DNA from 3 places in the Halalkalibacter oceani genome. Region 1 is predicted to be linked to each of the others. Evidence: riboswitches for the same ligand, from Rfam matches in the RefSeq annotation. Region 1 holds a riboswitch; each other region holds the start of a gene.

Region 1 (10,584 bases):
CAGTTCAGTTTGCACAACGGCTTCAATTACTTGGAATCGAAAAAGGAGACCGGGTGGCGATCATGCTGGCCAATTGTCCACAGGCGGTGATCAGCTATTATGGTATCATCATGACCGGAGCCGTTGCCGTTCAAATCAATCCTCTCTATGTCGAAAGAGAGCTGGAGCACCAGTTAATCGACTCCGGCGCCAAGCTATTAGTCTGTCTCGATCTCGTTTTTCCCCGCGTCCAGAAGGTGAGAGCGAAAACGAGCTTGCAGCAAGTGATTGTCACCAGTATAAAAGACTATCTCCCCTTTCCAAAAAATCTTCTCTATCCCATCGTCCAAAAAGAAAAAGTAACCGTAGAATACAATGAGCAAACGATCGCTTTCTCCGCCTTTTTGAAGCAAGGTGACGGCGCTTTTAAGCCTGTCCCGCTCGATCCGGAAACGGACTTGGCGCTTTTGCAATATACTGGTGGAACGACAGGCCTTGCAAAGGGCGTGATGCTGACCCATCGGAATTTGGTCGTCAATACGATGCAGGCCGGCCACTGGATCTATAAAACAACGCCGGGACAGGAGCGCATGCTGGCAGTCCTTCCTTTTTTTCATGTGTACGGCATGACCGTCTGTATGAACCTTGCGATCATGAATGGCTTTACGTTAATCATTTTGCCGAAGTTTGAGCCGGACCAGGTATTAAAAGCGATCGAGAAGCATAAAGTCAGTTTGTTTCCCGGTGCGCCGACAATGTATATTGCCCTCATTCATCAACCGGAGATTGAAACATATGATTTATCCTCCGTCCTCGCCTGTCTCAGTGGAGCCGCCCCATTGCCGCTCGAGGTTCAGCAAACATTTGAACGGTTGACCGGAGGAAAGCTAGTTGAAGGCTATGGACTGACCGAAACCGCACCGGTGCTGACGGCGAACCCGATATGGGGCAAACGGAAATCCGGCAGTATCGGGATCCCGTGGCCCGACACTGAAATGATCGTCCGGACAGCCGATGGCGAGGAAGCGGAGCAGGGGGATGTCGGTGAAATTGCGGTCCGTGGTCCGCAGGTGATGAAAGGCTATTGGAAGATGGCCGAGGAAACGGAAAAGGTATTGCGTGATGATGGCTGGCTGCTGACCGGGGATATGGGGTATATGGATGAGGACGGATTTTTTTATATCGTTGATCGGAAGAAGGATATGATTATCGCCGGAGGGTTTAATATTTTCCCCCGCGAAATTGAGGAAGTGTTGTATGAGCATGAGGCAGTCCAAGAGGTGGCGATTATCGGCGTTCCTGATCAATATCGGGGCGAGACGGTTAAGGCGTTTATCGTCCCAAAGGAGGGCAGGGAGGTGACGGCCGAGGATCTTGACCATTTTTGCCGCACTCGTCTGGCTGCTTACAAAGTTCCGCATCTTTATGAGTTTCGCACTGAACTGCCAAAAACGATGGTCGGAAAAGTGTTAAGAAGAGTTTTGGCAGAAGAGGAAAAGAGGAAGGAACAGGATGACGAGCACGTAAGCAGCTAAAAAGGAACGTCCATGTGCCAGGCGGGGAATCGGATTCTGCCCGGCACATCGCTCCATTGACAGAAAGCGTCGGCTTCTCTAAAATGATAGTATGAATGAATACTCATTCATTAAAAGGAGAGACGAACGTGGGAAAGAAAAAAGGAGCAAAATACGAGCAAATAATTGAAGCAGCCGTCGCCGTCATCGCCAGGTTCGGCTATCATCAGGCTCAGGTCGCGAAGATTGCCAAAGAAGCCGGTGTCGCCGACGGCACGATCTATTTATATTTTACGAGTAAAGAGGATCTCTTAATCTCTTTATTTGAGGAAAAAATGGGACAGTTTATCGAGACGATCCGTACGCGCATCCAAACGAAGCAGACATTTGAAGAAAAGCTTTTGCTGCTCATTCAAACGCATTTTGAACAGCTCCAGGCCAATCCACAGCTGGCGATTGTCACCCAGCTTGAACTGAGGCAGTCCAATAAGGAGCTTAGAAAAAAAATTAATCAAATTCTCAAAGGGTATCTTCTGCTCATAGACGAATTAATTAAAGAAGGTCAATCTTCAGCCAGTGTGAAACAACAGCTGGACAGTCGTCTTGTGCGGCAAATGATCTTCGGTACGTTAGATGAAGTGGTTACCAATTGGGTAATGAAGGATTGCAAGTATGATCTCGTTGTACAGGCGAAACCGATTCATCAAATGCTTGTCTCCGGGATAAGTGAACGGCTTTCATAAAGAAAGGAGTGAGAGTGTGGAATTTATTCGTGTCGCAGTGGAAGAAAAGGTTGCGGTTCTAACGTTGCAGCGTCCGCCGGCCAATGCGCTTTCAAGAGGCGTGCTGCGGGAATTGGATCAGGTTTTGACCGAGCTAAAAGATCAAGAGGATATTCATGTGCTTCTGTTGCATGGCGAAGGGCGCTTTTTCGCGGCCGGTGCCGATATTAAGGAATTTACAACGATTAAGGACGGAGCCGAATTCGCAGAGATGGCCCGACTTGGCCAGCAGGTTTTCGAGCGGATGGAACATTATCCGAAGCCGATTATTGCGGCGATTCACGGGGCCGCTTTAGGCGGAGGGCTTGAATTAGCAATGGCCTGCCATATTCGCCTGAGTACAGAGGATGCGAAGCTCGGGCTGCCGGAACTTCAATTAGGGCTGATTCCCGGATTTGCCGGAACGCAGCGTCTGCCGCGCTATGTTGGCACTGCCAAGGCGGCGGAGATGCTGTTGACAAGTGAACCGATCAACGGGAAAGAAGCGAAGGAGCTCGGGCTTGTTAATTCTCTTCATTCTGAGCGGTCGCTCATCGAAGAGGCGTTGAAGCTTGCCCGGCAAATCAGTCAAAAGAGTAGGCTCGCTGTTACCATGGCACTAGAGCTGCTGCGCTATCACGATTCATCGAGAATGCTTGAAGGCGCAGCAAGAGAAGCCGAGCTGTTTGGTCTCGCGTTCGATTCAGCCGACGGGCAGGAAGGAATTCGGGCGTTTGTGGAAAAACGGTCACCGCAGTTTAACCAAAAAAACGAGTAGGAAGAAGGAGGCTTTTTGAATGAATATTTTTGTCATCATGAAACGGACGTTTGATACCGAGGAGAAGATCACCCTTCAGCAAGGGAAAATTGATGATAGTGGAGCTGAATTCATCATTAATCCGTACGACGAATATGCGATTGAGGAAGCGCTCGTTTTGCGTGACGAACACGGTGGTGAGGTGACGGTTGTGACCGTCGGCGAAGAGGAAGCGGAAAAAGAGCTGCGCACCGCATTGGCAATGGGCGCCGATAAAGCTGTTTTAATCGATACCGAGGAACTGGAGGATCACGATCAATTTACGACAGCTTCGCTGCTCGCCGCTTATTTCAGCGAGCAGTCGTTTGACATCATTCTTGGCGGGAATGTGGCGGTTGACGGCGGATCGGGGCAAGTCGGCCCGCGTGTCGCGGAACTGTTGGCGATTCCTCAGGTGACGACGATCACAAAGATCGACATTCAGGATCGGACAGCGACGATCATTCGCGACGTCGAAGGGGACGAAGAAACAGTGACGGTTTCATTGCCAGTCCTTGTCACCGCCCAGCAGGGGTTAAATGAACCCCGGTATCCTTCATTGCCAGGGATTATGAAAGCGAAAAAGAAGCCGCTCGACGTGCTGGACCTCGATGATCTTGACTTGGAGGAAGAGGATGTCGCAGCGAAAACGGAAACAATCGAGATTTTTCTGCCACCTGAAAAGCAGGCGGGGCGGATGATTGAAGGAGAGCCGCAAGCCCAGGTGAAAGAGCTTGTCGCATTGTTGAAATCTGAAGCGAAGGTCATATAAGGAGGGAAGGCAGATGGCGAAAAAAACGATGATTATTGGGGAAGTTCGCGATGGGGAATTACGGCATGTATCCTTTGAAACGATTGCCGCGGGAAAGGTCGTCGCAGATGGAGGAGAAGTCATCGGTGTTTTGTTAGGTGAAGATGTAAGCGGTTTAGCGGAGCAGCTGATTCAGTATGGAGCAGACCGGGTTGTGACAGTCACTCATCCTGATTTAAAGAGCTACACGACTGACGCCTACCAGCAGGCGGTGCTACAGGTTATCGATCTTGAACAGCCGGACGGCATTCTGCTCGGTCATACAGCGATCGGGAAGGATCTCGCGCCTCGCCTGGCAATGAAAGCGCAGGCTGGCTTAGTATCAGATGCCGTGGCTGTTGAACTGGAAGACGGGGAGCCGGTCTTTACAAGGCCGATTTACTCAGGTAAAGCCTTTGAGCGAAAAAGGATCAAAGAAGGGATGCTGCTGGCGACGATCAGACCGAATAATATTGCCGCTATGGAAAAGGACCCGGCGCGTACAGGCGGTGTTTCCTCGATTACTGCCGAGATCAGCGACTTGCGGACGACGATCCAAAATGTTGTAAGGAAGGCGGCCGGAGGCGTTGATCTGTCGGAGGCAAAAATTATCGTCTCTGGCGGAAGAGGGGTGAAAAGCGCCGACGGCTTTAAACCGTTACAGGAGCTGGCCGATTTGCTTGGCGGGGCTGTCGGGGCGTCACGCGGGGCCTGCGATGCCGACTATTGTGACTATGCGTTGCAGATCGGGCAAACAGGGAAGGTCGTCACTCCGGATTTATATTTTGCGATCGGCATTTCAGGGGCGATTCAGCATCTGGCCGGGATGTCCAATTCAAAGGTAATCGTCGCGATTAACAAAGATCCGGAAGCGCCGATTTTCGAAGTGGCAGATTACGGAATCGTCGGCGATCTTTTTGAAATCGTTCCATTATTAACGGAAGAGCTGCGGCAGATCCTTGTTTCGCAATAAAGGGAACAGGGTATCTTTTTAAAAGAATGAGAAATGATAAACGTCAAGGGAATACTAAAGGAGAACAATGACGGTTGTGCAGCTTTGGCTATAAGCGGAGATGGAAGCTGACTCAAAAGAAGGGAGAGGCTTGTCCCGTTACGTTCCTCGTGAGAGAAACGACTTTCTAATAAGAAAGCCCGTTACGCGGTTTTCTCAAACAATTTCGAGCAACTTAGTCGCAACCATTGTTTTTCGATGGTATAATCATGAAGAATCAAATTTGTTATGGATTAGGAGGTTTTTATAATGGCAATTGTCAATGTGACAGATCAATCATTTGCAGCGGAAACAAGCGAAGGTGTTGTGCTTGCTGACTTTTGGGCGCCATGGTGCGGACCTTGTAAAATGATTGCCCCTGTTCTTGAAGAATTAGATTCAGAAATGGGCGACAAAGTGAAAATCGCCAAGCTTGACGTCGATGAAAACCAGGAAACAGCGGGGAAGTACAATGTCATGAGCATTCCGACCTTGCTTGTCTTTAAAAATGGCGAAGTCGTTGATCAAGTAGTCGGTTTCCAACCGAAAGAAGCGCTTGCTGAACTGCTTAACAAGCATCTGTAAGTCAAGTGACAGTCCGCTTTCTCAATCGAGAGAGGGGACTTTTTTTACAAATATAACAGCTTTAGCGCTGACGCAATAGCGCTCCAGACGGATCCGAACGGTAATGGAGGTGAGAGAGAGCGATGAACCAATTAAAAGAAAAGCTGGCGGTGCTTCCTGATAAGCCAGGCTGTTATTTGATGAAAGACCGGCAAGGAACGGTCATTTATGTCGGAAAGGCGAAAGTGTTAAAAAACAGGGTACGGTCTTATTTTACCGGTTCACATGATGCGAAGACACAGCGGCTCGTCAGTGAAATTGCTGATTTTGAATATATTATTACATCATCAAATATTGAAGCACTTATTCTTGAATTAAACTTAATCAAAAAGCATGATCCAAAGTATAATGTGATGCTCAAAGACGATAAGTCCTACCCTTATTTGAAAATAACGAATGAAGAGCACCCTCGTCTCATCACGACCCGGCAGGTGAAAAAGGACGGCGGCAAGTACTTCGGTCCTTATCCGAATGCGGGGGCGGCTAATGAAACGAAGAAGCTTCTCGACCGGCTTTATCCGCTGCGCAAGTGCCGGACGTTGCCGGATAAAGTATGTTTGTACTATCATATCGGCCAATGCCTGGCGCCGTGTGTCAACGAGGTGTCAGCGGAACAGAATCAGGAAATGATTCATGAGATTACCCGCTTTCTCCGTTCCGGACATGGCGAAATAAAAAAACAGCTGACCGAGAAAATGATGAAAGCTTCAGAAGAGCTTGATTTTGAACGGGCCCGCGATCTTCGCGACACACTTGCGCACATGGAAGCGGTGATGGAAAAACAGAAAATGACGATCCAGGATCATGTTGATCGCGATGTGTTTGGCTTTGATTACGATAAAGGCTGGATGTGCGTCCAGGTCTTTTTCATCAGACAAGGCAAACTGATTGAGCGTGACGTATCGATTTTCCCCTTTTACCAGGAACCGCATGAGGATTTATTAACGTTTATCGGCCAATTTTATTTGAAAAAGGAACATTTGAAGCCGAAGGAGATTTTGGTGCCGAAGGAGATCGAGGCCAATCTTGTCGAAGAGCTGCTGAATGTCCATACTCATTTTCCACAGCGCGGGAAGAAAAAAGAGCTTGTCGACCTTGCCAACCAGAATGCTGCGGCCGCTTTACAGGAGAAGTTCTCTTTGATTGAACGGGATGAAGAACGGACGATCAAGGCGGTCGAACGGCTTGGAAAAGCGATGGGTATTCCGACGCCGTACCGGATTGAAGCGTTTGACAACTCGAACATTCAGGGGACGGACCCTGTTTCGGCGATGGTGACGTTTCTTGATGGCAAGCCAAGCCGCAAAGATTACCGCAAATATAAGATTAAAACGGTAACCGGGCCTGATGATTATGGCTCAATGCGTGAAGTGATTCGCCGCCGGTACGTGCGCCTGCTGAAGGAGTCGCTGCCTTTGCCCGACTTGATTGTGATAGACGGGGGAAAGGGACAAATTGCCGCGGCTCAGGAAGTAATTGAGGACGAGCTCGGTTTATCGATTAAAGTATGTGGACTGGCAAAGGATGATAAGCATCGGACGTCTCAGCTTTTGCTCGGTGATCCTCCGGTGGAGGTTCCGTTGAAGCGGGACAGTCATGAATTTTATTTATTACAGCGCATTCAGGACGAAGTGCATCGTTTTGCGATTACGTTTCACCGGCAGACGCGTTCAAAAACGTTTTTCCAGTCGGCATTGGACGATATTCCAGGCGTCGGCGAGAAGCGAAAGCGCAGCCTGCTTAAGCATTTCGGCTCAATTAAGAAAATAAAAGAGGCATCGATTGAAGAACTGAGGCAGCTGGCGATTCCGGAAAAGACAGCAGAGGCGATACTCGAGGCGCTGAAAGAGGAGTAGCAGGTTGTGCTTGCAATCCTAGAAAACCTTTGCTAGAATGGATAGCAATTAAATAGATGCCGCACTTCAATAGTGAAGTGATGGTAGAGGAGCGAAAACCATCAGTACCACTCTAAGGTTTATGAGGACCGATGAGGAGATTGGGAAAGGGGAATTCGCCGAAGTGTAGAAAAGGCTCATGTTTTTCTATGCTGGACCTATGTTGAAGAAGCATAGGGCTGTCACATATCAAACCCAAAGGATATGTGGAGAACTATCTCACGCGAGAAACAGGGAGCAGTGTGGTACCGGACTGGTATGACAGGCAACAGTGAGGAGTTTTCCTTATTGTTGCTTTTTTGCGTTCCCACTGAACGGAGTGAGTTGGAGAGGATGAACAGGATGAAACGAATTGTACAGAAATATGGAGGAACATCGGTTGGTTCAGTGGAACGAATCCGCCATGTCGCCTCAAGGATCGAAAAAGCAGCTGGCGAAGATCAGCAGGTCGTCGTTGTCGTCTCAGCAATGGGCAAATCGACCGATGAACTCGTCCGGCTTGCCGGACAACTGACGGAAAGCCCGAGTAAACGTGAAATGGATATGTTGCTTTCAACAGGGGAACAGGTTACGATCGCGCTTCTGGCGCTCGCTTTGGCGGAACGTGGTGTGGAGGCGATCTCGTTCACGGGCTGGCAGGCTGGAATTGAAACGGAGGACAATCACGGCAATGCGCGGATTGTCTCGATTGAAACAGAACGAATGGAAGCGGAGCTGGAAAAAGGAAAAGTGGTGATCGTCGCCGGCTTTCAGGGAAAAAGCTCGAAGAATGACATCACGACGCTCGGCCGCGGCGGTTCGGACACGACAGCCGTCGCGCTGGCAGCGGCGCTTTCAGCGGATCGCTGTGAGATTTATACCGATGTGACAGGGGTGTTTACAACGGATCCGCGCTATGTCCCGCAAGCGCGCAAACTCCAGTCCATTTCCTATGATGAAATGCTGGAAATGGCTAATCTCGGGGCCGGCGTTCTCCATCCGCGTGCGGTTGAATGTGCCAAGAATTATCAAATGCCTTTGCTAGTGGCGTCCAGTATGGTTGAAGAAGCAGGAACGATAATTGAGGAGGAAATCACAATGGAAAAAAACTTACTTGTACGTGGAATTGCCTTTGAAAATGATGTAACAAAAATTACAATGGCCGGTCTGCCAAGCAGGATCGACACGCTGGCGAAAGTTTTCCAAGCCCTCTCCGAAAACGGAATCAATGTTGATATCATTATTCAGAACCAGACTGATGAGGCGCATGTTGATCTTTCCTTTTCAATTACGCAATCTTCTTTAAAAGAGACATTGACAATTTTAGAAAATGCTAAGGCAGAGTTGGGCTTTCATTCGTTGCACGTAGAAGAGGACCTGGCGAAAGTATCGATTATTGGGGCGGGAATGGTTTCGAATCCCGGCGTTGCTGCTTCGATGTTTGATGTGTTAGCGCAGAATGAAATCTACATCAAGATGGTAAGTACATCTGAAATGAAGGTTTCGGTCGTCATTTCGGAGGATGATATGGTACTCGCTGTTGAGATGCTTCATCAGGCGTTTCAACTGGGTGAGGAAGAAGAAGCGATTACCGCTTAATAAAGCCGTGCGGGGGTGGGACATAACTAATGTGTTTACCTGAATGTCGAACGGATGAATTATACGTAGACTCCTGCGGGAGAAAAAGCAACGGTGGATTCCACTCTTTCCGTTTGTTCGTATAGTCATCCAGGCAACACCCTTTTGCCCCACCCTCTTTTCCCTCCCCTTAACTAGGGCTAGTTGTTTGCTGCTATCGAATCGTGACGGTCAAACTCAATTGTAAACAAAACAGCCTTTTTAGAGGCGGAGTAGCTTCCGGCAGCAATCCGCTGCAGGCTTTGCTCTAAATATTGGGTTAAAAAGCCGGCTTCAAGCTGATAACAGCGGGAATCATGCTTTCCCATCCACGGGCCGGTAAGTTCGAATAATTTAGCCTGTCGCTTTTCTTTAACAAGTTGCAGTTGGCCCCAATTCGCTTTTTCGAAAAAGGCGATGAGCTCGTCAACCGATTCGAGCGGATATTTTCGGGCCAATGATTTTCCAAGCCAGTATAAAATCGCCTCGTGATCTTTTCCAAGCAGGTCCTGTAAAAGCTCGTTGCGAATTAAATGGTAGCTAAAATCTTCTGTTTCTAAATTCATGCAGTCTCAACCTCTCCTTACCGCGCACTGAAATAACAATAATGAAGCTTGGTTTCTATTATAAAGAGAATGACCGAATTTCTCTACCACTTATAGCCTTGATTTTTTTAAAGTGGTATACTTAAGCGCGAATGAAGCCGGAGGTATGATCTCATGAAAGCAGGACTTAATCATTTTCTTTCACCATTTCGGAGTATTTTGATTGCCTATGTTATAGCGATGGTACTCTTTAGTATTCTCCTGTATTTGCCGATTTCTCACCAGGAGGGTGTTGAGGTAACATATGCGGAAGCGCTGTTTACATCAGTGAGTGCGGTCAGTGTAACAGGGTTAACGACGATTAATGTATCGGAAACGTTCAGTTACACCGGAATTTTCTTTTTAGCATTGGCGATTCAGCTTGGCGGCATCGGCATAATGACGATGGGGACGTTTGTCTGGATTTTATTCCGGAAAAAAATCAACCTCTCTCAGCGGATGCTGATTATGGTCGACCAAAATCAGTATAAATTCTCAGGCCTTGTCAATCTGATGCGGGGAATTTTGTTTGTCGCCCTGATCATTGAAATGATTGGAGCACTCATTTTAGGTACATATTATTTACGCTATTTCGACACGGCGGGAGAAGCTTACTATCAAGGAGCATTTGCTGCTCTTACCGCTTTTACAAACGCCGGATTTGACGTTACGGGACAGTCGCTGATCCCGTTCGCCAATGATTACTATGTGCAGTTTGTGACGATCCTGCTTATTTTTGCTGGGGCGATCGGCTTCCCGGTGTTGCTGGAATTACGTGAATACATCTCGAAGAAAAACCCGAATTTCAGCTTTAGTTTGTTTACAAAAATAACGACGACGACTTATTTTGTTGTTTTTCTGATCGGCGTTCTTGGAATATGGGCGCTGGAAACAGGTCATTATTATGTTGGCCTGGACTGGCATCAGCAGCTCTTTTATTCGTTATTCAACTCGGCCACAACGCGAAGCGGCGGGTTGTCGATTATGGAGGTCTCGGACTTAAACAAAGCCACGCTGCTGTTTATGTCTGCGCTGATGATCATTGGCGCGAGTC
Region 2 (10,584 bases), on a different contig from region 1:
CTTTGTCTCGACAACGGCGCACCGGGATTATCCGACAAAGGTGCTGCCGATTGACGCTGCCGTTCCAACAAGACTCGGCTCAGATGCGCAGTCCAATAACCGGACGATTTACAAATACATTCATGAGGAAGGCATTCAAAGCTGTCAGCTGATGATGGGGATGACGATTTTGGAGCCGAATAATATGTGGAATACAATGCCTGCCCATGTGCATGATCGGCGCAATGAGGTTTATCTCTATTTTGATATGGAAGAAGATGCGCGTGTATTCCATTTCATGGGGGAGCCGTCAGAGACGAGGCATTTACTCGTCAAAAATGAGGAAGCAGTCATTTCGCCTCCCTGGTCGATTCATTCGGGTGTAGGCACGAACAATTATACGTTTATATGGGCGATGGCTGGTGAAAATTATACCTTTACAGACATGGATTTTGTCGAGATGAAGGATTTGCGCTAAAAGGGGTGTATCAAAAGGACTGTTTCCTTTTGATACACCCCTTCAGCTATTTGATCTGTTCACTTTCATTTAACTTACAAAGAAATTCATCGTCGGTGTGATCACGCTTTTCAGCTGCTGTTGCTGTTCTGCGGAGAGCGGCACAAGCGGTAAGCGGACAGGGCCGGCTTTAATCCCCTGCATTTCGAGGGCAGCCTTTACCGGAGTCGGGTTCGGCGCCATAAACAGCGATTTCATTACAGGGAGAAGCTGGCGATGCTGCAGGGCAGCTGCTTGAACCTGTCCTGCCTGAAAATTGCGGACCATTTGCTGCATTTCGTTACCGATAATGTGCGAGGCGACTGAAACGACGCCAATGCCGCCGATGGAAAGAATCGGCAATGTCAGGCTGTCATCTCCACTATATAGAGAGAAGCCGTCTGGCGCACCTTCAATAATCGCCGCCATTGCTTCTAAATCAGCGCTTGCTTCTTTCGTCGCCACGATGTTCGGAATCTGGGCAAGACGCAAGGTTGTTTCAACCGACATCGTCACTGCACTGCGGCCAGGGATGTTATATAACATCACCGGAAGCTTTGTAGACCGGGCGATCGTGCTGAAATGGGCAAAGATCCCTTCCTGTGAAGGCTTATTATAATAAGGAACGACAAGCATAATGCCATCTACACCGAGCTTTTCAGCTTTTTGCGTCAGCTCGATGGAAGCCTGTGTATTATTCGAACCTGTACCGGCAATAACCGGAACCTTACCGTCTGCTGCTTTTACAACCGTTTCAAACAATAAGCATTTTTCCTCTGTTGATAAAGTTGGCGATTCACCAGTTGTTCCACCAACGACCAATGCGTCTGAGCCATTTGAGATTAAATGGGCGACAAGCTCCTTTGTTGCTTCAACATCAACTTGTCCATGCTGATTAAACGGTGTCACCATTGCTGTTAGAATACGTCCGAAATTCATCCTTATTCACCCTCAATTCTAAAAAGTTTACATACGTTGTTTGGGCTACTTTGGGAGGCACAAAAAAACAACAACGAGCTCTCGACTCATTGTTGCAGGCTAGCTGTACGTCAGTACATAAACGACGCTAGACCAAATCAATGTGTGAGATAGCCCTCCATATAGCAAACGCTATATGACAGTCCTGTATTTATTCAATACAGTCCCAGCCAACGGACTATGAGCTTCCGTTAACTTCGGCAAATTCCCCTTTCGACTTGCTTCTTCAGAGCTCATACTCCTCGACAAGCTTACTTATGGCATTTGCGCCTCTACCCTCACTTCAGCGTATGAAGTAAGTTCTTACATGAATTTGTGTCTACCTTAACAGATGCTGCTAATAATTGCAATACTTTAGGGCGAATTTCAATTATTTCGTAAAAAGATTGATCAAAGCCGTTGCGCCGCTTCTGGTCAAGATGAAGGTGATTCAAAGGAAAACACAGGTTGCTCGGATCACCCATCTGTCCGATTATTTCATTAAGAAAGGCACCATTTTCGCCTGCAATTGGTTGAGCAGCTTGTCAAGCTCCTGGCTGCACTGTACGGTGACGTCGGCGGTCAATCCGTATGTTTTGGCAAGTGTCAACATTTGTTCCCTTTTCTGTTCGATTTTTAAATAATACATTGCTTCACTCCATCTTATATTTTGCAAAATGCACATTGTTTTTATCTATCACAATGCTACATTATACCCGGTTTTTGTAAATAAAAAAGCAATTCCACGAAAGTAGTCAGAAAAAATGAAAATCCCCGAAAGTTCGACACTTTTCTCTGTGGAGTGTTGCACCATTCCTGTTGAATATTGCAAGAGTGAAATAAAAAGAATGTCGTAAACTAAACAAAAAGAAGGGAGGTACCAATGAAAAAAATCATTTCGATCATCCTTATAATGGGCATTCTTTTTTGTGGAGGATGTCAAGTAGAACAAAAGTCTGTAATGGGAGCGAATTCTAATCGTGAGGAAGGATTCAGCGGCTATGGAGTAGCGCGTGTCCGTGGCTTGGAAGGCCCCTTAATGGACTTGGTCGTGCCTGATCGCGCGCCGAAAGGGTTGACGGATCCTGTACATTCCCTTCGGCATGAAGGCCAATATACGACGAATAAACGAATTTTAAGTACGAAACGCGGGGAAAGGGTGCTGAATAACCGACCGAATGTTCTGCGGGATAAATACGCTCATCGTGATAAGCCGTACTTGCAGAGGAAATCTTATCAGGCTCAAACCGAACAAACAGCGCAAGGAGAAAGACTCCGCCGCATTGAACAACGGATAGAAGCCCTTGAACATATTGAAGATGCTCATGTGCTGGCCGAAGACGATCAAATCATTATCGGCATTGAATCATATGAACAGGATCGAAAGAAACTAATCAAATCAGTCGAAAATGAAATCCGTGATGAGATTGGCGGATCAACTGTTTATATTACAACGAACCGACGTTTGATTAACCAAATGAATGCGATTGAGCATCATGTCTCCTGGCCACATCCTTTTGAAGGAGTGGGCGGCGCCGTCGGCGAGCTCGCCGATCTGATTGATGATACGATTCAAGGACGCAGGTAACGGCATGCGCCGTCCGCTTATTTTCCTGAAAGAAAGTTGTGCCATCTTATGATTGGAACAACCTTTTTTCAGTTTGGTGCATTTGTTAGTAAAGGCCGTGCTCTTCGGAGACATTTAAATATTCCCGTTCCATCAGCTTATGAGCCATGACGACATTTTCATAATAAATTCTTCCGTTCGCCAGCTGTGACATATCACCGGTTTCGGCCACTGCTGTAATCAGGTCAGCGAGAGCCCGGGCTTCAATCAGCGTACTCATCTGAACTTGGAAAAAGCCATTAAATTCAGGCGGGTGCGACAACGTTTGCAGCTGCTCACTCTGCGCTTCAAAGGCCGTTAAGGCGGCATAAATGTGATCGAGCTCTCCCTCGCCCAAGTTCGGAGTATCAAAATAGGGAGAAATTTGCTGCAACAGCTCGCCGGATTGTGAAAGATAGTAGCCAACTTCACTGGCAAAAGACTGGAGGTCGTTCGTCTGCAAGCCGCGAACTTTATTTTGATCTGTATTGTTGGAATGTAGAGCTAAGCTGTCTGCTCGTTTATGCTGCTCTGCATCGAGATTTTTCATCAGGTCGTCCTGCGGATTCATTGCACAGCCAAAAAGCAGCAAAAATAAAGGAAGCATAAAGGTGAGGAAGGCTCGACTAAACACGTATCTTCAACTCTCTTTCATAACCAATTTTTCTTTAGTATGGAAGCAGACGCTTTTTTTATGCATGACTGCCTCCGGTAAACCGTATACATGGTAGAAAGGCATGAAGGGGGAGCGGAGCGTGATGGTGATCGTGTTTAGTATTTGCTTTTTTACTTTGTTTTTTGGGGTGATGATGTTCGGGAATCATATGTCTCATACTCTTGAAACCATCGTCAACAAACGTGCCGATGAACATTTACTGCAAATTGAGCAACAGCTGAAAAAGAATTAAAACCGTTGTGGTGAAGGGGAGAGAACCTTGCCACACTTTTTTTTGAAACAAAATACATTATGTAATAATACAATTTTCCGAAAAAGGTTGACTATTGTATAACAGAAGAATATACTAGCGGTAAGAGAAAGAGAAAGAGAAAGAGAAAGAGAAAGAGAAAGAGAAAGAGAAAGAGAAAGAGAAGAGCACAGGTAATGAATAACAAAAAACGGGAGGGAGATCATCGTGAGAAAACAGAGCAAGGAAACTGACCGCAAGCCGGTTGAAGTGAAAGAAGAGCCGACGATCCTTGAATCGATTAATGATTACTACAGCCGTACTTGATCTTGAGTAAAGGAAGCTGGACAAAAGGTTGTGTTTTACCTTTTGTCCAGCCTGTAAGCTAGTTGAGTCTCAAGCTTTTCTGCTTTCTGTTATGAAACAGAAGGAGGCGGCAGGAATGGTGAAAAGTAAATTATTGCGCTTGCATTTTTGTCAATAATAAGTTATAGTAAAGTCAATGGTTGTCGACTTCATTCCCAAGATAGCTCTTTTCATTCCACTGGCGCGGTCAAGGAACCGTAAAGATGAATGAGAGGTAGGGCTTTCATCGATTGAAGATTGATACTAGATCCTTGATAACCAATTTATATTTAGTTTTGCTCATCAAATAAGAAACACAGATTCATAAGAGTTTGGTATTCACATGTTATAAGGGATATTCACTCGATTTGTGATTGATGTTCCTTATAATATGTGAATTTTTTATTTACCTTGGTTTGTAAATATGATTAGCATATTAAGTAAATAATATTAAGATTGGGGTTTTTAGCATGGCACAAACTGGAACAGTTAAATGGTTCAATGCAGAAAAAGGATTCGGTTTCATTGAAGTAGAAGGCGGAAACGACGTATTCGTACACTTCAGTGCTATCACTGGCGAAGGTTTCAAAACACTTGACGAAGGTCAATCTGTTGAATTTGAAATCGTTGAAGGCGACCGTGGACCACAAGCAGCTAACGTTGTAAAACTTTAATTTGCTTATATAAAAAGGGTGTCCCTTAAAGGGGCACCCTTTTTAAGTACATTTTTAAAGTCGGTTTGAACAAGTTTTGCTATGAAGGATAGTGAATCGGCGAGGCCGGCCCGAGATCAATTCCGAGCAGCATCCAGATGATTAACATAGCCGTCCAAACGATTGAGAAAACAATCGAGTATGGGACCATGACGGAAATAAGTGTCCCAATCCCCATCTTCTTATCATACTTTTGCGCAAAGGCGATGATAATCGCGAAGTAGGTCATCAATGGTGAAATAATGTTGGTCGTCGAATCAGCGATCCGGTACGCCATTTGTGTCAGTTCCGGAGAATAGCCGAGCTGCATCATAATCGGAATGAATACCGGAGCCATAATCGCCCATTTCGCCGAGGCGCTGCCGATAAATAAATTAATCAATCCAGTCACAGCGATGAAGGCAAGAACTAACGGAATTCCCGTGAAATTCACACTCTGCAAAAACTCAGCTCCATACACACCAAGAACAATCCCCATATTCGTTTCATTGAAATAGGCAACAAATTGACCGGCCGTAAAGGCGAGAACAACAAACATCCCCATCGAAGCCATCGTATCGGACATTTGGTTCGCGACATCTTTGTCATTACGAATCGTCTTCATTAACACGCCGTACACAATCCCCGGGACGAGGAACAGCACTAAAATAACAGGGCCCAACGAGCGCATAAACGGAGAATTGGCGATCGGGTTCGGCCCTTCCCCGCGCAGAGGTCCCCATTCAGGTAACACAAGCAGAGACATAATGACAGCGACAATAACCATTGAAATACCTGCCCATGTGAGGGCGCGCTTTTCGTCTTTTTGTAAGTAGTCGATTCCCGTAGGGCTTGCCTCCAGCTTGTTTTTGTACGTGCCAAGTCTCGGTTCGACGATTTTTTCAGTGACGAACGTTCCGGCAATGGTCAAGACGAATACAGAGACCGCGATAAAGTAGTAGTTCATCGCAATATTGATCGTCTCAGCATAGGCTGGATCAAACGTCGCCGCCGCCTGTCTTGTCAGTTCGCCAAGCATCGGATCTGTGGCAGAGAGAAATAAATTCGCGCTGAAACCGGCGGAGACGCCCGCAAAAGCAGCAGCAAGCCCGGCGAGAGGATGGCGTCCTAACGCAACAAAGAGCAGCGCTCCTAATGGAGGAAGAACAACATAGCCGGCGTCGGAAGCGACGCTTGACATAATCCCGGCGAAAACCAAGGCAGCGGTAATTAAGCGGCTCGGGACAGAAGTGACAAGGCCGCGCAGCGCAGCGCTAATAAGCTGACTTCTTTCGGCGACGCCAATCCCGATCATCGTCGCGAGGACGACACCGAGCGGAGCAAAGTTGATAAAATTGCTGACCATGCTTGTGACAATATAAGCGATTCCCTCTCCGCTTAACAGATTGGTGATGGCCAACGTTTCACCGGGCTCGGTCGGATTCTCGACGCTGATGTCAAAGGAAGATAGTAGAGCGGACAGAAACACAACAACGACGGCTAATATAGCAAAAAGCGTAATCGGATGAGGCAATTTATTACCAACTCGCTCAATGAAGCTTAGAAATTTTCCGAAAATACCTTGCTTCTTTATTGAATCATCCATCAAGATAAACTCCTTTCATCATAAAATATAGAGAGTGTGCGATCTGTTTAAAAGGAAACACGATTTTGATTCTACCGTATTATTAACGGAGCGTGTACGAAAAAACAAAAAATAGTAAAAATGACCTAAAAGATATTTCAGAAAAATAAATGTATTGCTTCTATTTGCGAATTTAGTAGGGAATCATCGGAAGGATAGTCCAATAAAATTATGGTAAGCAAATTAGAAATGGAAAGAGGGGAAGTTGCTTCGATTTTTTTAAAGATAAGAAAGTAGAAAAGTTTTCGGGTTGATTCGAGGAAGGGCGTCGGCTTCTAAGAAAGGACGCTACGTGTTTTCCTATTTCCTATAATTTTATTATGTAAACAATAAAACTGACATAATGACGAAAATCAGTGAATAGGATAAAATAAAGAGGTGAAAACGCTTTCTGGCAGGCGATCACTTGTGAAAGTTGGTGAACTGAATGAAAAAACTTGTTCATGAAGACTTATCACTCGCTATAACGCGTAAGGAGTTAAAAGGAATTGTCCAGGCTTGTTTGAACCAGCAATTTCAAATATTTTGGGGGTTTCATAAAGGGACGATGATTTTGCACATTTATAATTCAGAGGAGCGGAATTTATTAACATTCCGTCGTCATAAACATTACCTCGAGCTTCTGCGGGCCCAAATCATTAGTTTCCCTGTGCTGCAAGTACTTGATTTCTCGATTCAATTTACGTTGAAAACGAGGAAGAGGCTGGAGCAAAAAAGAAAACGGACAGCCCGCGAGATTTATCAGGAGATCGACTATTATTTAATGGTCCTTCATGAAGAGCTGACGACTAACAATCAAATGAGTGTGCAGGAAATAAAACATAAACTGCAGGAGTTACGGAGGGAGCAGAAGCGTCTGGCAAAGGGCTGAGCCGCCGCCTCCTCAAGTATTGGAGAGAATCCATGGTACGGCGGCACGCAGGCTTGGGAAATGAGCATCGGCGCCGGTCACGTTTTGTCCAATGCCAATTGTCGTGCATCCCGCTTTTTTGCCCGCTTCAATATCAGCCTGCCGGTCGCCGACCATCACGCTTGCTGCAAGATCAACATCATATCTCACGGCTAAATCTTCAAGCATTTTCGAGCCTGGTTTGCGGCAGGCGCAGCCTGCATGGGGAGCGTGCGCACAATAGGCAATCGCCGTGATTCTGGCCTCGTAAGCAGCCAGCTGCCTGATCATCTCCTGATGAACCTCCTGGAGGGAAGCTTCACTCATGTAGCCAAGGCCGACGCCGCCCTGGTTTGTTACGACAAATACCGGCCAGTTCGCCCGGTTGAGAAGATGTATCGCTTCACCGACACCATCTAACAAGAAAAAATGCGATGGACGATTGACGAATCTCACTCGTTTCGATAACACTTCATTTATTACCCCATCCCGGTCTAAAAAAACAGCTTGTCTCATAATGCCTCCTTTCAAGATTAATCATAAGCAAAATTGCTGATTTTCATACGGGAAAGAGATTTTAAATAATAAAAATATTCAGAATTATATTGACTGATCGATTCTGAGCCGCTAGAATAAACGTGAATAAGCGAGGATTTTATTGTAAACGTTTTCTTGTATTATGCGTAATTTAGCTGATTACTCCAATTTAACCGCTTTTAATTCAAAGATTTTGTCGAAAAAAATGTAAACGTTTTCTTAAGATCGCCCTTTATCACTGAAAGGAGGTGGGGAAAACGACTGACTTCGCAAGACGATAACAGGTAAGGAGGAGATAATATGGGAAAAAAAAGAGGTCTTACGGTGATTTTATTTGTAAGCGTTATCATGATGCTTGCTGCCTGCGGGGGCGGAACGTCAAGCGATCCTGCACAAACTCCGGATGCACCGGCGCCTGATGCCGGCGGGGAGGCCGCAAATAATGGAGAAGTGCGAACATTTTCATTCGGCTACGACCAGCCGCAGTCCACCGGTTACGGAATCGCCGGAGAAATTTTTCGTGAGAAGCTTGAAGAATTAAGCGGCGGCAAGATGACGATTGCCCATTATCCGGGAGCTCAGCTTGGCTCAGAGCCTGAAATGCTGCAAAAGGTTCGTTCCGGAGATATTGACTTTATTATCAGTTCTACTGCGAATGCGACAACTGTAGCGGAGCAGTCAGCCGTTTTTTCCTTGCATTATATTTTTGAGGATGAAGACCACCTCGCCCGCGCCTTGGCTGATCCGGAAGTCACGCAGGCATTGAAGGATATGTTCAGTGAGTCGGTAACCGGAGCACAAGTATTGTCGCCGATGACGCTAGGTTTGCGCAATATGTATTCCAAGGATGAAATTCAGAGCGTCGACGATCTCAATGGCAAAAAAATTCGCGTACAAGCCACAAGAACCGAGGACGTGCATATGCCGGCCTATGGAGCGCAAACCGTTCATATGGCTTTTGGCGAAGTCTACACGTCACTCCAGACCGGAGTAATGGATATCGCTGAAAACGGCATTAATGTTTATTTGGAAAACAAGCATTATGAGGTTGCCCCGATCCTCTCGATTACTCAGCATGCCGCCAACAATTCCGTCGTCTGGGCGAGCGACAAAGTGATGGAAAGCTTAACGGAAGAAGAAAGGGAATGGGTTCAGGCTGCCGCTGATGAAGTCGGCAAAAACCAGCCGAAGAAGGCATTGGAGCTGGAAGCGGAGTCGTTGGCCGAACTGGAAGAGCTTGGAGTGAAAGTGGTGAAGGAGGTAGACAAGTCGGGCTTTATGGAAGCGGCCGAACCGATTCAGGATCAATTAGCGGCGGAAATGGGACCGCATGCCGAGAAAATTTTACAGCTCGTTCGTGCGTTGCGCTAAGCAAACTCGTTTTCGGTAACGGATCGCCAGCAATTTGAGCAAGGTCTGCTTCAACAGCCATTCCGTCTTTGGAGCAGACCCGTTCTACAAAAGTGAGGTGTCTGGAATGAGTCAAAAGGAAACGATTGTTTCTCAACAAGACCGCAACTTGAAATGGAAAGCATTTGATGTGCTGGAGCGGATTTTGATGATTCTTTGCGGAGTGGCGATAGCGGGCTTTACATTAGGTGTCTTTCTAGACGTCGTTACCCGCTCGATAGGTCATCCGTGGCTCTGGCTCCAAGAGGTAACATTGGGCTTCTTCGTCTACGGAATCTTTCTAGGCGCTTCGGTTGCCGTACGCCGTAATGAGCATGTCATTCTTGCCAATACAACTGAAAATTTGCGAGGAGCAAGCCGCGTACTGCTGGAAACATTTAACCGTCTTGTCGTACTCGGTGTTGCTCTGTCGTTATTGTATTTCGGCTACATCAATTTTCTGCACGGCTTTCAAAGCTATTTGATGCCTTCAATGACCCCGATCGCTGTCTTGACCGTCATTCTTCCCATTTCCGGGGTGCTGATCTCCCTCTTTACGATTGAGCAGCTCATTAATGGGTGGAAAAAAGGATTTCATACGCACTCGATGTTTGAGGAAAACAAGTCGGATGAAGAGGAGATGACCGGATAATGTCAGCTGGAATGATAATCGGATTAATGAGCTTTCTGTTTCTCTTTTTTGGTGTAATTGGCGTGCCTGTTGCCTTTGCGATTATTGCCAGCGTGCTCGTTGCCACCTTGTTCACAGAGATCAGCCTTCCTTCAATGGTCGGTCAGCTGTTTAACGGGATTAACTCCGTCCCGCTGATGGCGGTTCCATTTTTCCTGCTTGCCGGCGAGCTGATGGCCTCAACGAATATTACCGAGCGGATTATCCGCCTGGCCAACAGCCTGGTCGGTCATATTCGCAGCGGGCTGGCCCAAGTAAACACCGTTTTCAGTCTGTTTTTCGCGGGGATGTCTGGTTCCTCAACCGCTGATGTGGCTGCGGCGACGAGAATCCTCGCTCCGCAGATGAAAAATGAAGGCTATCATCCGGCCTTTACCGCGGCGTTGATCGCCGCAACGGCGACATTGGCCAATATCGTGCCGCCGAGCATTATGGCGATCATTTACGGGGCGA
Region 3 (10,584 bases), on a different contig from region 1:
CATTCCGCCGTCAACCGCCAAATAGTCGCGTACATTAGGAATATGCTTCTTTGAACCGACTGAATAAAGCGTCGTACCGGCATCCCCGACAAGCGATCGGCCCGGTTCGATCCAGATTTCGGGCATATCCATCTCAATTTCCGCCGCCTGACGCTTGACTACCTCGATCATCTTCTGGACGTATTCTTCAGCAGGAAGCGGCGTATCTCCTTCAATATAGCGAATGCCGAAGCCTCCACCCAAATTTAACACCTGTGGTGTGAAATCAAACACTTCCCGCCAATGCTTAATCAGTTCAAACATTTTTTCAACCGCCATCACAAACCCGGTAGTTTCAAAGATTTGTGAGCCGATATGACTGTGAACACCGAGCAGGCGCAGATTCCCGTCAGCCTGAGCGACTTCAACAGCCTGATGCACCTGGCCGCTAATCAGATCAAAGCCAAATTTGGAATCCTCCTGTCCGGTGGAAATATAATCATGAGTATGCGCCTCAACGCCCGGGGTGATCCGCAGCAAAATACTCATCTGCACATTCCGTTCAGCGCAAATCCGGCTTAACTCGCCCAATTCATAAAAATTATCGACAACGATGCAGCCAATTTGGGCTTCGACCGCCATTTCCAGTTCCATGAGACTTTTGTTATTGCCATGAAAATGGACTCTTTCCATCGGAAAACCGGACTGGATTGCCGTATACAGCTCCCCGCCCGAAACGACATCAAGGCTCAGCCCAAGCTCATCGGCAAGCTGGAACATCGCAATACAGCTGAACGCTTTGCTCGCATAGGCGACCTGATAAGGCACCTGTTCCTCGATAAACGCCTGTTGAAAGCTGGCGGCCCGTTTCCGGATAAGAGCAACATCATAAATAAAGAGCGGCGTGCCATAATCGCGCGCTAAGGCAGTCGTGTCAACTCCGCCAATTTCAAGATGTCCCTGATCGTTAATCGTGCTCGTCCCATGTAAATACATACTCGTCCTCTCCTTCATCATCCTATAAAGAAAACAGCTAATGCGACTACACTAGCTGTTAAAAGGGTCAATTCCTAACACCAGAATAGTTCTCCACTGCACCATGCAGTGACAGTCCGCTGCTTCTTCAACAGCGACCCAGCTATGGATGAGTTGGCGCTCATTCCACGCTTCGGCAATAGACCTTTCCACTTTGCTCATCGCTGCCACCGCTCCAAAAGTGTACTGATTCCGCTTGCGCCTCTACCCCAATTGTTTTGAGGTTTATGAAATTTAGTCGCTATTACTTTACCATATCAAACAAAATAGTTCAATCTTTATTCAGACCGTTGTTTAATCGGATCCTGAGGATTGACAATACTTGGCCGGAAGCGGACCGACGGCACTGTCGCCCTGATTAAAATTTGCCAGATGGCCGGTGGATCAAATGGAAGAAACGGCCATAAATACGGCTTATTAAACGCTTTAATCATCGCCAGCAACAGAATAAACAGCGTGCCGCCGATAATAAAGCCCGGCGCTTTAAAGATCGCCACAACGATAATGAGCATAATCCTTGTCGCCCGCAGCGCAACGCCAAGCTCATAGCTCGGTGTTGCGAAAATCCCGATCGCGCCAAGGGACACATACAGAATAACTTCCGAGGTGAAATAGCCGACCTCGATTGCAATTTCCCCAATCAATAAAGCGGCGACGAGACCGAGAGCGGTGGCCAAAGGGGACGGTGTGTGAATCGCCGCCATACGCAGCAGTTCGATTCCTAGCTCAGCAATCAGAATTTGGACGACGATCGGCACGTTATTCGTCTCCTCCGGCCCGATGAAATCAAGTCCCGCCGGCAACAAACTCGGCTGAATCACGAGCAATAGCCAAAACGGCAAAATAAAAAGGGAAAAAAAGATTCCTAAAAAACGCGTCCAGCGGAGAAATGTTCCAATAAACGCTGCCTGCCGGTATTCCTCAGCGTGCTGAACATGATGAAAAAGCGTCGTTGGTGTAATAATCACACTCGGCGAGGCATCGACAATGATTAAAATATGCCCTTCCAGCAAATGTGTTGCCGCGACATCTGGACGCTCAGTGTAGCGGACAAGAGGAAAGGGGTTCATCCCCTGTTTGACAATATATTCCTCGACAATTTTGTCGGCCATCGTCAAGCCATCTAAATTAATTGCCTCAAGCTCCTTCCTGACTATCTCCACTAAATCAGGATCAGCAATTCCATCGATATACGACAAACAGATGTCGGTTTTTGAGCGAACCCCGACCTGCATAATTTCATTGCGCAGCCGCTCATCACGAATGCGCCTCCTCGTCAAAGCGGTATTAAGAATAATGTTCTCCGTGTAGCCGTCACGCGCCCCGCGCACGACCCGCTCTGTGTCAGGCTCTTCCGGGCTGCGTCCCGGGTAGCTTCTGACATCAACAACAAATGCCTCATCTTCGCCTTCTACAAGAATAAAGATTAAGCCTGAGAGCATCCGCGTGATCGCTTCATCAAGCGATGACGTATACTCGACCTGGACATGCGTCAAATGATTTTGAATCGCCTGTTTCACTTTCACTGACGGGGTTTTCCGCCCGCGGGCGTCAAGCAGCATCAGCTCTCTCATGATTTCAATAATATACTCAATATCACATAAGCCTGTTACGAAATAAATTTGAATTTCTTTATCAAGAACAGGAAGCTTCCGTACCCCGACATCAAACGATTTATCAAAGCCGAGCCGCTTTTTCAGAATCTCCTCGTTCACCTTAATATCCCGTGATATCGCTGTCTCTTGTTTGTCAAACTTCTGACTCATGATATCCGCTCCGTTCCAATATAATTTCGATTGCCAGCTTCGTGATCGGCGCGCCCTTTTCAACAGTATCGAGACCGGCCATTTTTCCGATATCACCGACGCCGACGACTACCGGAAGGGATAGCTCGTCCAGTACATAAACGGTGTCTCCATTAATCCGGCCAAGCTCCAAGTCGGCCAGACCGTCTTTATCAATCCCATATTCAGTAAGGTTGCCATAGCGGTCAATACCGACATCAATATGCGCCCATTCACTGGCATGGGTCGAGGAAGCGACAGCAACAGCGCCAATTACCTCAATCGCCGGATGGTTGGCCAAATAATGCATCGCCGTTTCCCCCATCCCGGATTCACGGTAGCCGCCATCATCAAACATCACAAGCACTGGATCATTAGGAGTTTGTAAAATGAGAGAAGCAAGCTCCTCGCCTGTTAAGTGCGAAGGGTTTCCTGACGAATGACTGATACAGCGCCCGCCAATCTCCCGGCTTGCCTGTTCGACTGCTTTTCTGGCAGCTTCATCTCCATCCGTCACAAAAATAACTTTAGGCTTTCTCTCCATTTTTCGTCACCCCTTTGGCTTAAAAAAGATTGCAATTAAAAAACTGAATAAAATCGTTGAGGAAATACCGACAGACGTCACTTCAAACACGCCCATCCCGACTCCCCAAAAACCGTAGCGATCCCCTTCTGCCATCGCTCCATGCACGAGTGAATGGCCAAAGCTGGTAATCGGCACTGTCGCTCCCGCTCCGGCAAAATCAATCAGACGGTCATAAAGCTGAAAGCCATCCAACAACGCCCCCGCCACAACAAGCGTGCTGAGAGTATGCGTGGGAGACAGCTTGCCGACATCCATTAACAATTGCCCCAAAAAGCATATCAACCCGCCCACAACGAAAGCGATCACATACTCAAGCATGTCGGTTACTCCTTTCGTTCAAATGAAATGGCATGAGCGATGCAAGGAATTGTTTCCTTCTGCTGGATCATCAGCGGGCTCAGCAGGGCCCCTGTCGCCACAACAAGCAGTCGCCGGAACTTTCCTCTTTTCATTTCCTGCAGGAGATGGCCGTATGTCACAACAGCCGGGCAACCAGCCCCGCTTCCTCCCGCGAAAACGGGCTGCTCCTGTTGGTAGATCATAATCCCACAATCCTGGTAGTTATTTACGAGGCGGATCCCTTTTTCTTGTAGTAGTTTACGCAAAATTCCACTTCCTACCCGTGATAAATCCCCGGTTACGATCAAATCATAATCATCGACTGTCCGCTTCGTTTCCTCAAGATGCGTTAAAATCGTATCCGCCGCGGCCGGCGCCATCGCCGATCCCATATCAAACGGATTCGCCAGCCCGAAATCAATCACCTTGCCGACGGTCGCCTCCGTAATTTGAATCGCTGACGGCTTCGTGCCAATTACAATCGCTCCCGCTCCGGTCACCGTATAGGTGGATGTTTCAGGACGCTGGCTGCCAAATTCAGTCGGATAGCGAAATTGCCGCTCTGCCGTCGCATTATGACTGCTTGCTGCGGACAGCACCAGTTTAGCCGCTCCCGTATCAATAAGCAGACTGCCAAGTGCCAGCCCTTCCATCGCCGTCGCACAGGCGGCAAAAAGGCCAAAATATGGCCGCTCCAGCTCGCGCGCGTGGTAATTGGACGTCACAATCTGGTTCAGCAAATCGCCGGCTAAAAAAAAGTCGATCTCTCCCGCCTTTTTCTCAGCTTTTTTTAAAGCCGCCTCCACCGCGTCCTTCATCAGTTTCCGTTCAGCGAGCTCCCAATTTTCTTCCCCGGCGTACAAATGATCATAGGCTTTATCAAAACTGCCACCTAATGGACCTTTCGCTTCCTCAGGGCCGACCGCGGTTCCCGTTCCCTGCACATATACCGGATTGTTAAAATGCCATGTTTGCCTTCCTCTTCGTTCCACCTGCTCCACACTCCTACGATTGAATCAGCATTTTTACGAGCAGCCTCGTCAATCCGACGATATAGGCTGATAATACGCCGAAAGCGATCACGGCTCCGGTTAGCTTGAACATATTGGCGCCAATGCCGAACACAAGCCCTTCACTTTTATGCTCCAATGCCGCACTCGTCATCGCATTGGAAAAGCCTGTGACAGGCACTAATGAACCGGCGCCGGCGAATTGACCAAGCTTGTCATACAAGCCTAGTCCGGTCGCCAGCGCAGCCAGTAGAATAAGCGTCGCCAAAGTCGGCCCCATCGCTTCCTTTTCTGTAAACGGAAGATACGTCAAATACAAGTTGTTCAGCCACTGTCCGAGCGTACAAATAAAGCCTCCGATCAAAAATGCTTTAGCGCCATTACGCCATACCGCCCGCTTCGGCTGATACAATTGAATGTTTTTTTGGTATTGTTCTTTCTCCGTCGTCGTTGCCATCCTTCATCCTCCTACTTAATAAAAAAAAGCCAGTGAAACAGCGAGCCGCATACCTTACCTAGGGCGATCGCCATTAAAAAGCGGACAATATGACCGTCGAGGCCGATTCTCTTCGCTAAAATCGGCAAAACATTAAGCACTTCCGTCAGCGCTGCGGCAAGCATCCCGACAAAGGTGCCCGCCGCCAGCCCGATTGGAATGAGCCAAAGCGGAGAGGCGTGCAAGGAAAACGGATAAAAGCTGGCCCACGTTCCAGCCTGCACTCCAATAATCAACGCCCATTCGTAGAAGCGGATAAACGAGCCGGTTTTTGTTAATTGCGTCATGCGCGGCGCTACCCCGAGCACGGTCAGGAAGGCGACAAATCCAGCGCCGACTGCCAACCCGCCCCCAAGGCCGATCAGCATGATCAACACCGATTCAATGGCCATTATCTTTCCCTTGCTTGTTTTCGTGATGAAGCAAATAGGCATCGAGCGATTGCTGGTACTGAAACATTTCAACCTCTAGTGGACTAGGCTCTTCATTTAACCGCTTGCGGAAAAAGTGATTGAAAAACAGCACCATGCCAAGCCCTAAGCCGATCGAATAAGGAATTTGTAAAAGCAAGGGCTTTGCCGCTTCATTGCCGGTTACAAGCTGAAAGATCCGGAGGTGGACAGCCCGCATGCTTACATCCTCATGAAAGTTCATAATCGCCAACCCGGCGCCGATAAATAATAAAAACCAAACGACCACCACATAGACGGGTGCTAGCGCCGACTTTGCCTGTTTTATCTCGACAATCGTCTGTGGCGCGCCGACGGTTTGGATCGAAAGGTGAGGAAATACCTCATGGATTTTTTTTGTGACATCAATGATGTCAATAATCAGATGAGTCTGATCTTCAGGTGAAATCGAATAAAGAGGAAGCCCGGCCAGTGCAGCCTGCCTCGTTTCAGCCGCATTCATATGAGCAATATCACGAAGAACAAGCACCTGATTGCAAGTAGCAGAAATCCGCGGTTTTAGCCGCAAATACAGCTCCTCTCGCTCCACTCGAATCACCTCCATTTTGCTTTTAGTATGACAGAAAACCCTCAACTTCATTCTCCTCCACAAGCAAAAACTGCCTCTCCTTCTTCAAAACATGGACAAAAGGTTGTTTTTTTACCTTTTGTCCAGAGCAATGAGCGGAACCGCCACGATTTTTTTAAAAGCCCGTTGTGAGTGGATTTCTCACAACGGGCTTGTGGCGTGTGAAGTCATTGCCAGTAGGTCCAAAGCTAGTTTTGTCTCAAGCTCTTTTGCATTTTCATCGCCTGCATGGATTTTTCCGAGCCCCTTCAGGTTCGTCCAACGCAGTCGATGCTTTTGTTTAAGATCGCAAAGACTCGTTCAATCGTTGCTTTCCATCTTACATAGATCTCTCTATATTAGGCTCAAGCAACCTTTTCCAATTAGAAAAAATCCCGGAAGCGAGGTCGACTAAACAAAAAAGTCATTTTCTTTTATCTGAAAATTCGCTACACTGACAGTAAACCTATTTTTTGTAAAGGAGTGTTTCTTGATGGCCTTAGTTCCGTTTTCTTATGCGAGAAAAGCAATCTTGCAAGTCGTCACATCGATTGACGAAGACAAGCTTGACTTTGTTCCTGCGGGGTTCGCCAATTCTATCCGCTGGAATGTCGGTCACCTGCTCGTAATCGCCGATCGCAACCTGCGGCATGCTGCCAATTATCAGCCGGTTGTTCCTGACCATTACACCAGCTTCTTTGACATGGGCACCGCTCCAGCGCAATGGACAGACGAGCCTCCGTCAACGGCGGACTTGATCAAATATGCCGAAGCCCAGCTTGAAGCTGTGGAGCGGATTTCTGCCAACGGCTGTGATCTGCCGCTCGCAAAAACTTTCAACTTACGCGGGACAACATTCACGACGCTTTCCGACCTGCTCGGTTTCTTAAGCTATCATGAAGGTCTTCATTTAGGCGCCTGTAAACTGATTAAGAAAAACGCGGGTGCGTAAGTGGCTCTCGTTCCCTGTTTGAAGTAGGACATAACGAAAGCGCTTACCTGAACAGAATCCCGGCCGTCATATAGCGAAGAAAAAAAAGACTGATTCTCGCAACCACAAAAAGCTGTTGTGGTTTTTGAGAATCAGTCTTTTAGCTGTCATATTCCCCGATTTCCTGCTTCATGTACTCAAGGATCTTCTTTTCAAGCCGAGATACTTGCACCTGGGAGATTCCAAGTCGTTCCGCAACCTCGGACTGGGTCTGATCCTTATAGTAACGGAGATAGACAATTAAGCGCTCCCGCTCATCGAGCTCGCGGATCGCTTCCTTCAACGCGATCTTATCAAACCATTTCGTCTCCGATTGATCGGCTATTTGATCAAGAAGGGTAATCGGATCACCGTCATTCTCATATACCGTTTCGTGTATCGAGGACAGGGAGCGGCTCGCCTCACCAGCAAAGACGACTTCTTCCGGCGAGATGTGAAGCTGCTCGGCGATTTCTGTCACCGTCGGGGTCCGCCCAAGTGTTTTCGTCATTTCATCTTTCATTTTGCGAATTTTGTTGCCGAGCTCTTTCACTGAACGACTAACCTTAACCGTCCCGTCATCGCGGAGAAAGCGTTGGATCTCCCCAATGATCATTGGAACGGCATAGGTCGAAAACTTCACTTCATAGGAAAGATCGAATTTATCGACTGATTTAATTAAGCCGATGCAGCCGATTTGAAATAAGTCATCCGCTTCATAACCCCTGTTCATAAAGCGCTGAACGACCGACCAGACAAGACGGGTGTTGCGGTTAACAATTAAATCGCGCGCTTCCTGATCACCGGCCTGGCTCTTTTCAATCAGCTTTCTGACTTGTGCATCCGTAAACGGAGCTTCCTTTTTCTTCTGCTGTTTCACCTCGACATCCATAGGCAAAACTCCTTAATTACATATAGCTTTGCTATTTGTAAGTGTTTTTTTCAAATAGACCGTAGTTCCAATCATCGGTTCCGAGACGACTTCAATTTCATCCATAAAATTCTCCATGATGGTAAATCCCATGCCGGAGCGCTCAAGTTCAGGCTTCGTCGTATAAAGAGGCTGCCGGGCCTCATCGATATCCTGTATGCCGACCCCTTCATCGCGAATCGTCAGCTCAATCACATCATCCTCAATCGTTACGTGAATGTAGACCATTCCGTCAGGCTGATTTTGATAGCCGTGAATAATCGCATTCGTGACAGCTTCCGACACAACGGTTTTAATTTCCGTCATTTCGTCCATCGTCGGGTCGAGCTGAGCAATAAAGGCACCAACTGTTACGCGGGCAAAGGATTCATTTTGACTTTGTGAAGAGAATTGCAAATCCATTTTGTTTTTCATTGGTTACGCCACCCCCAATGTCAAAAGTGCATACTGTTCACTTTCTTCAAGCCGAATGATTTTAAACAAACCAGACATCTCAAACAAACGCTTAACAGCTGGAGAAATCGCGCAAACGACCATTTCGCCGCCGACCGCTCTTACTTGCTTGTATCGCCCTAAAATCACGCCAAGTCCCGAGCTATCCATAAAGGTCAGCTGCTCCAAATTCAGCACGATATGCTTAATCTGTTGTTTCGCCAGGTTGTCTTCGACCTGGTTGCGCAGCTTTTCTGCTGTATGATGGTCGAGCTCTCCAACCAAACGTACCAATAGTACGCTGCCTTTCTGCTGTAGATCAATTTGCAAGCTCATTCGATCACTCCCTCTCATAAATAAGGTTGAATCCTTTTTACAACGCTTGAGAGAGTTTCGGTATTGCACCTGCTCGTTCCTGCCCGATGACAAAACTAGTCCTCATTCGTAAAAAGCTGTCAAAACCAGTGCTATGCTGCTCCAAATTTCGAGAATACTCGTTTAAATAATGTCCACCATGTCGCTTCGAGAATATCATCACCTGCTACGACCGGCGATGTGCTCACCACTTCCACGTTCTTTTCAAGGATAAGCTCGCCGATCTCATCTCCTTTTGAAATCGGGGCGCGTAAATCAGTATTCATTTCAAGGCGCTCGACCACATCATCGATCGTATCTCCTTTTTTCGTAAGCAAGGAAACGGACTCAGACGTTACGACAGGGACCATATCTTTATCGCCGCGGCTGACTTCTACCTCCGCAAGGGTATGCTCCCGCTCATACAGCTTATGAGTTTGAAATTGATTAAAAGCATAGTCAAGCATAGACGTTACCTGGGCATTGCGATCCTTTGGCGTCGGTGCCCCCATAATGACGGAAATAACACGCATGTCATTTTTCTCTGCGGTAGCGGTTAAGCAGTACATTGCTTCCCGGGTAAAACCTGTTTTCAATCCGTCGACCCCTGGATAGAAGCGAACAAGTTTGTTCGTATTCACCAGCCAAAATTTGTCATCTGTATCTGCCCGTAAATAATCTTCATAAATGCTTGTGAATTTTGTAATATCTTCATACTTCAACAGTTCTTTCGAGATCATCGCCAAATCATAAGAGGTCGTATAATGATCCTCGGCAGGCAGCCCGTTTGAATTCATGAAATGAGTGTTCTCCAGCCCAAGCTCCCGCGCTTTTTCATTCATCATATTGACAAATTCTTCTTCTGACCCGCCAATGTGCTCAGCCATCGCGACAGAAGCGTCATTTCCCGAAGCAACGGCAATCGCTTTCAGCATATCGGAAACTGTCATTTCCTCTCCCGGCTCTAAAAAGACTTGTGAACCTCCCATGGAAGCCGCATATTCACTCGTCCGCACTGTATCATCATAAGAAAGAGAGCCTTCATCAATCGCTTCCATAATGAGAAGCATCGTCATGATTTTTGTCATACTTGCCGGCGGTAATTTTTCATGGCTGTTCTTTTCAAAAAGGACTTTGCCTGTATCACGCTCAATCACGATCGCAGACGTAGCATTCTCCGCGAGCTGTACCTGTTTTTCAGCCGCGTAGGCAGCTGGTGCCATCATTCCTGCTAACAAGCAAATACTTACCAAACTGGATAGAATTTTTTTCATCCCCATCCGACCTCCATCTCAAATTATCATATTTCGATCCCAGGTAATGCTGCCTCCAGGAGCAGAGACATCCCAAGTTTGCTACCTCCCATTTTTTCCAATTACGTTTCTTTTATACATAAAAAAACAGCTTCTCTATCATTTAGCTTTTGGCTAATAGAGAAGCTGTTTTAAGATATATAAGAACCCGGCGAACAAGTTAAAGCGAGACGGTAGCCGCCTTGCTCAAATTACATTCTGCCATAGTACGCATTTTCAATAATGGTCTGAATGTCCTGATCGCGGGTCAAGCGCGGATTAATCAATACATTTCCACTTCGCATGGAATCCTTTACGAGCTGATCAAGACGATCTAACGTCACGCCAAGATCTTTAAT

What was found. A riboswitch is a leader RNA that binds a small molecule or an ion and turns the genes downstream of it on or off. The one in region 1 is predicted to bind lysine.
Region 2: it holds a riboswitch for lysine, as region 1 does, so the genes downstream of both, dapA (4-hydroxy-tetrahydrodipicolinate synthase) here and ABMB67_RS10570 (aspartate kinase) in region 1, are expected to answer to the same signal.
Region 3: it holds a riboswitch for lysine, as region 1 does, so the genes downstream of both, lysA (diaminopimelate decarboxylase) here and ABMB67_RS10570 (aspartate kinase) in region 1, are expected to answer to the same signal.

What each region holds. Positions count from the first base shown of each region.
Region 1 covers NZ_JBEPKD010000007.1:181,688-192,271, forward strand. The annotation lists gene ABMB67_RS10535 (long-chain-fatty-acid--CoA ligase) at 1-1,514, shown strand, start outside; gene fadR (fatty acid metabolism transcriptional regulator FadR) at 1,643-2,236, shown strand; gene ABMB67_RS10545 (enoyl-CoA hydratase) at 2,253-3,032, shown strand; gene ABMB67_RS10550 (electron transfer flavoprotein subunit beta/FixA family protein) at 3,052-3,822, shown strand; gene ABMB67_RS10555 (electron transfer flavoprotein subunit alpha/FixB family protein) at 3,836-4,813, shown strand; gene trxA (thioredoxin) at 5,102-5,416, shown strand; gene uvrC (excinuclease ABC subunit UvrC) at 5,539-7,311, shown strand; lysine riboswitch at 7,388-7,575, shown strand; gene ABMB67_RS10570 (aspartate kinase) at 7,693-8,928, shown strand; gene ABMB67_RS10575 (YslB family protein) at 9,108-9,512, opposite strand; gene ABMB67_RS10580 (TrkH family potassium uptake protein) at 9,666-10,584, shown strand, end outside.
Region 2 covers NZ_JBEPKD010000001.1:414,370-424,953, reverse strand. The annotation lists gene kduI (5-dehydro-4-deoxy-D-glucuronate isomerase) at 1-457, shown strand, start outside; gene dapA (4-hydroxy-tetrahydrodipicolinate synthase) at 527-1,414, opposite strand; lysine riboswitch at 1,557-1,736, opposite strand; gene ABMB67_RS02110 (aspartyl-phosphate phosphatase Spo0E family protein) at 1,926-2,081, opposite strand; gene ABMB67_RS02105 (YhcN/YlaJ family sporulation lipoprotein) at 2,316-3,020, shown strand; gene ABMB67_RS02100 (hypothetical protein) at 3,106-3,672, opposite strand; gene ABMB67_RS02095 (hypothetical protein) at 3,794-3,946, shown strand; gene ABMB67_RS02090 (cold-shock protein) at 4,759-4,962, shown strand; gene ABMB67_RS02085 (AbgT family transporter) at 5,042-6,586, opposite strand; gene ABMB67_RS02080 (YkzI domain-containing protein) at 7,053-7,496, shown strand; gene ABMB67_RS02075 (D-glycero-alpha-D-manno-heptose-1,7-bisphosphate 7-phosphatase) at 7,509-8,030, opposite strand; gene ABMB67_RS02070 (TRAP transporter substrate-binding protein) at 8,352-9,422, shown strand; gene ABMB67_RS02065 (TRAP transporter small permease) at 9,529-10,092, shown strand; gene ABMB67_RS02060 (TRAP transporter large permease) at 10,092-10,584, shown strand, end outside.
Region 3 covers NZ_JBEPKD010000005.1:149,793-160,376, forward strand. The annotation lists gene lysA (diaminopimelate decarboxylase) at 1-975, opposite strand, end outside; lysine riboswitch at 1,054-1,229, opposite strand; gene ABMB67_RS08555 (spore germination protein) at 1,293-2,780, opposite strand; gene spoVAEA (stage V sporulation protein SpoVABEA) at 2,764-3,342, opposite strand; gene spoVAE (stage V sporulation protein AE) at 3,349-3,702, opposite strand; gene spoVAD (stage V sporulation protein AD) at 3,708-4,715, opposite strand; gene spoVAC (stage V sporulation protein AC) at 4,729-5,190, opposite strand; gene ABMB67_RS08580 (stage V sporulation protein AB) at 5,202-5,621, opposite strand; gene ABMB67_RS08585 (stage V sporulation protein AA) at 5,611-6,228, opposite strand; gene ABMB67_RS08590 (DinB family protein) at 6,740-7,198, shown strand; gene sigF (RNA polymerase sporulation sigma factor SigF) at 7,338-8,108, opposite strand; gene spoIIAB (anti-sigma F factor) at 8,121-8,561, opposite strand; gene spoIIAA (anti-sigma F factor antagonist) at 8,565-8,915, opposite strand; gene ABMB67_RS08610 (D-alanyl-D-alanine carboxypeptidase family protein) at 9,047-10,207, opposite strand; gene ABMB67_RS08615 (iron-containing alcohol dehydrogenase) at 10,438-10,584, opposite strand, start outside.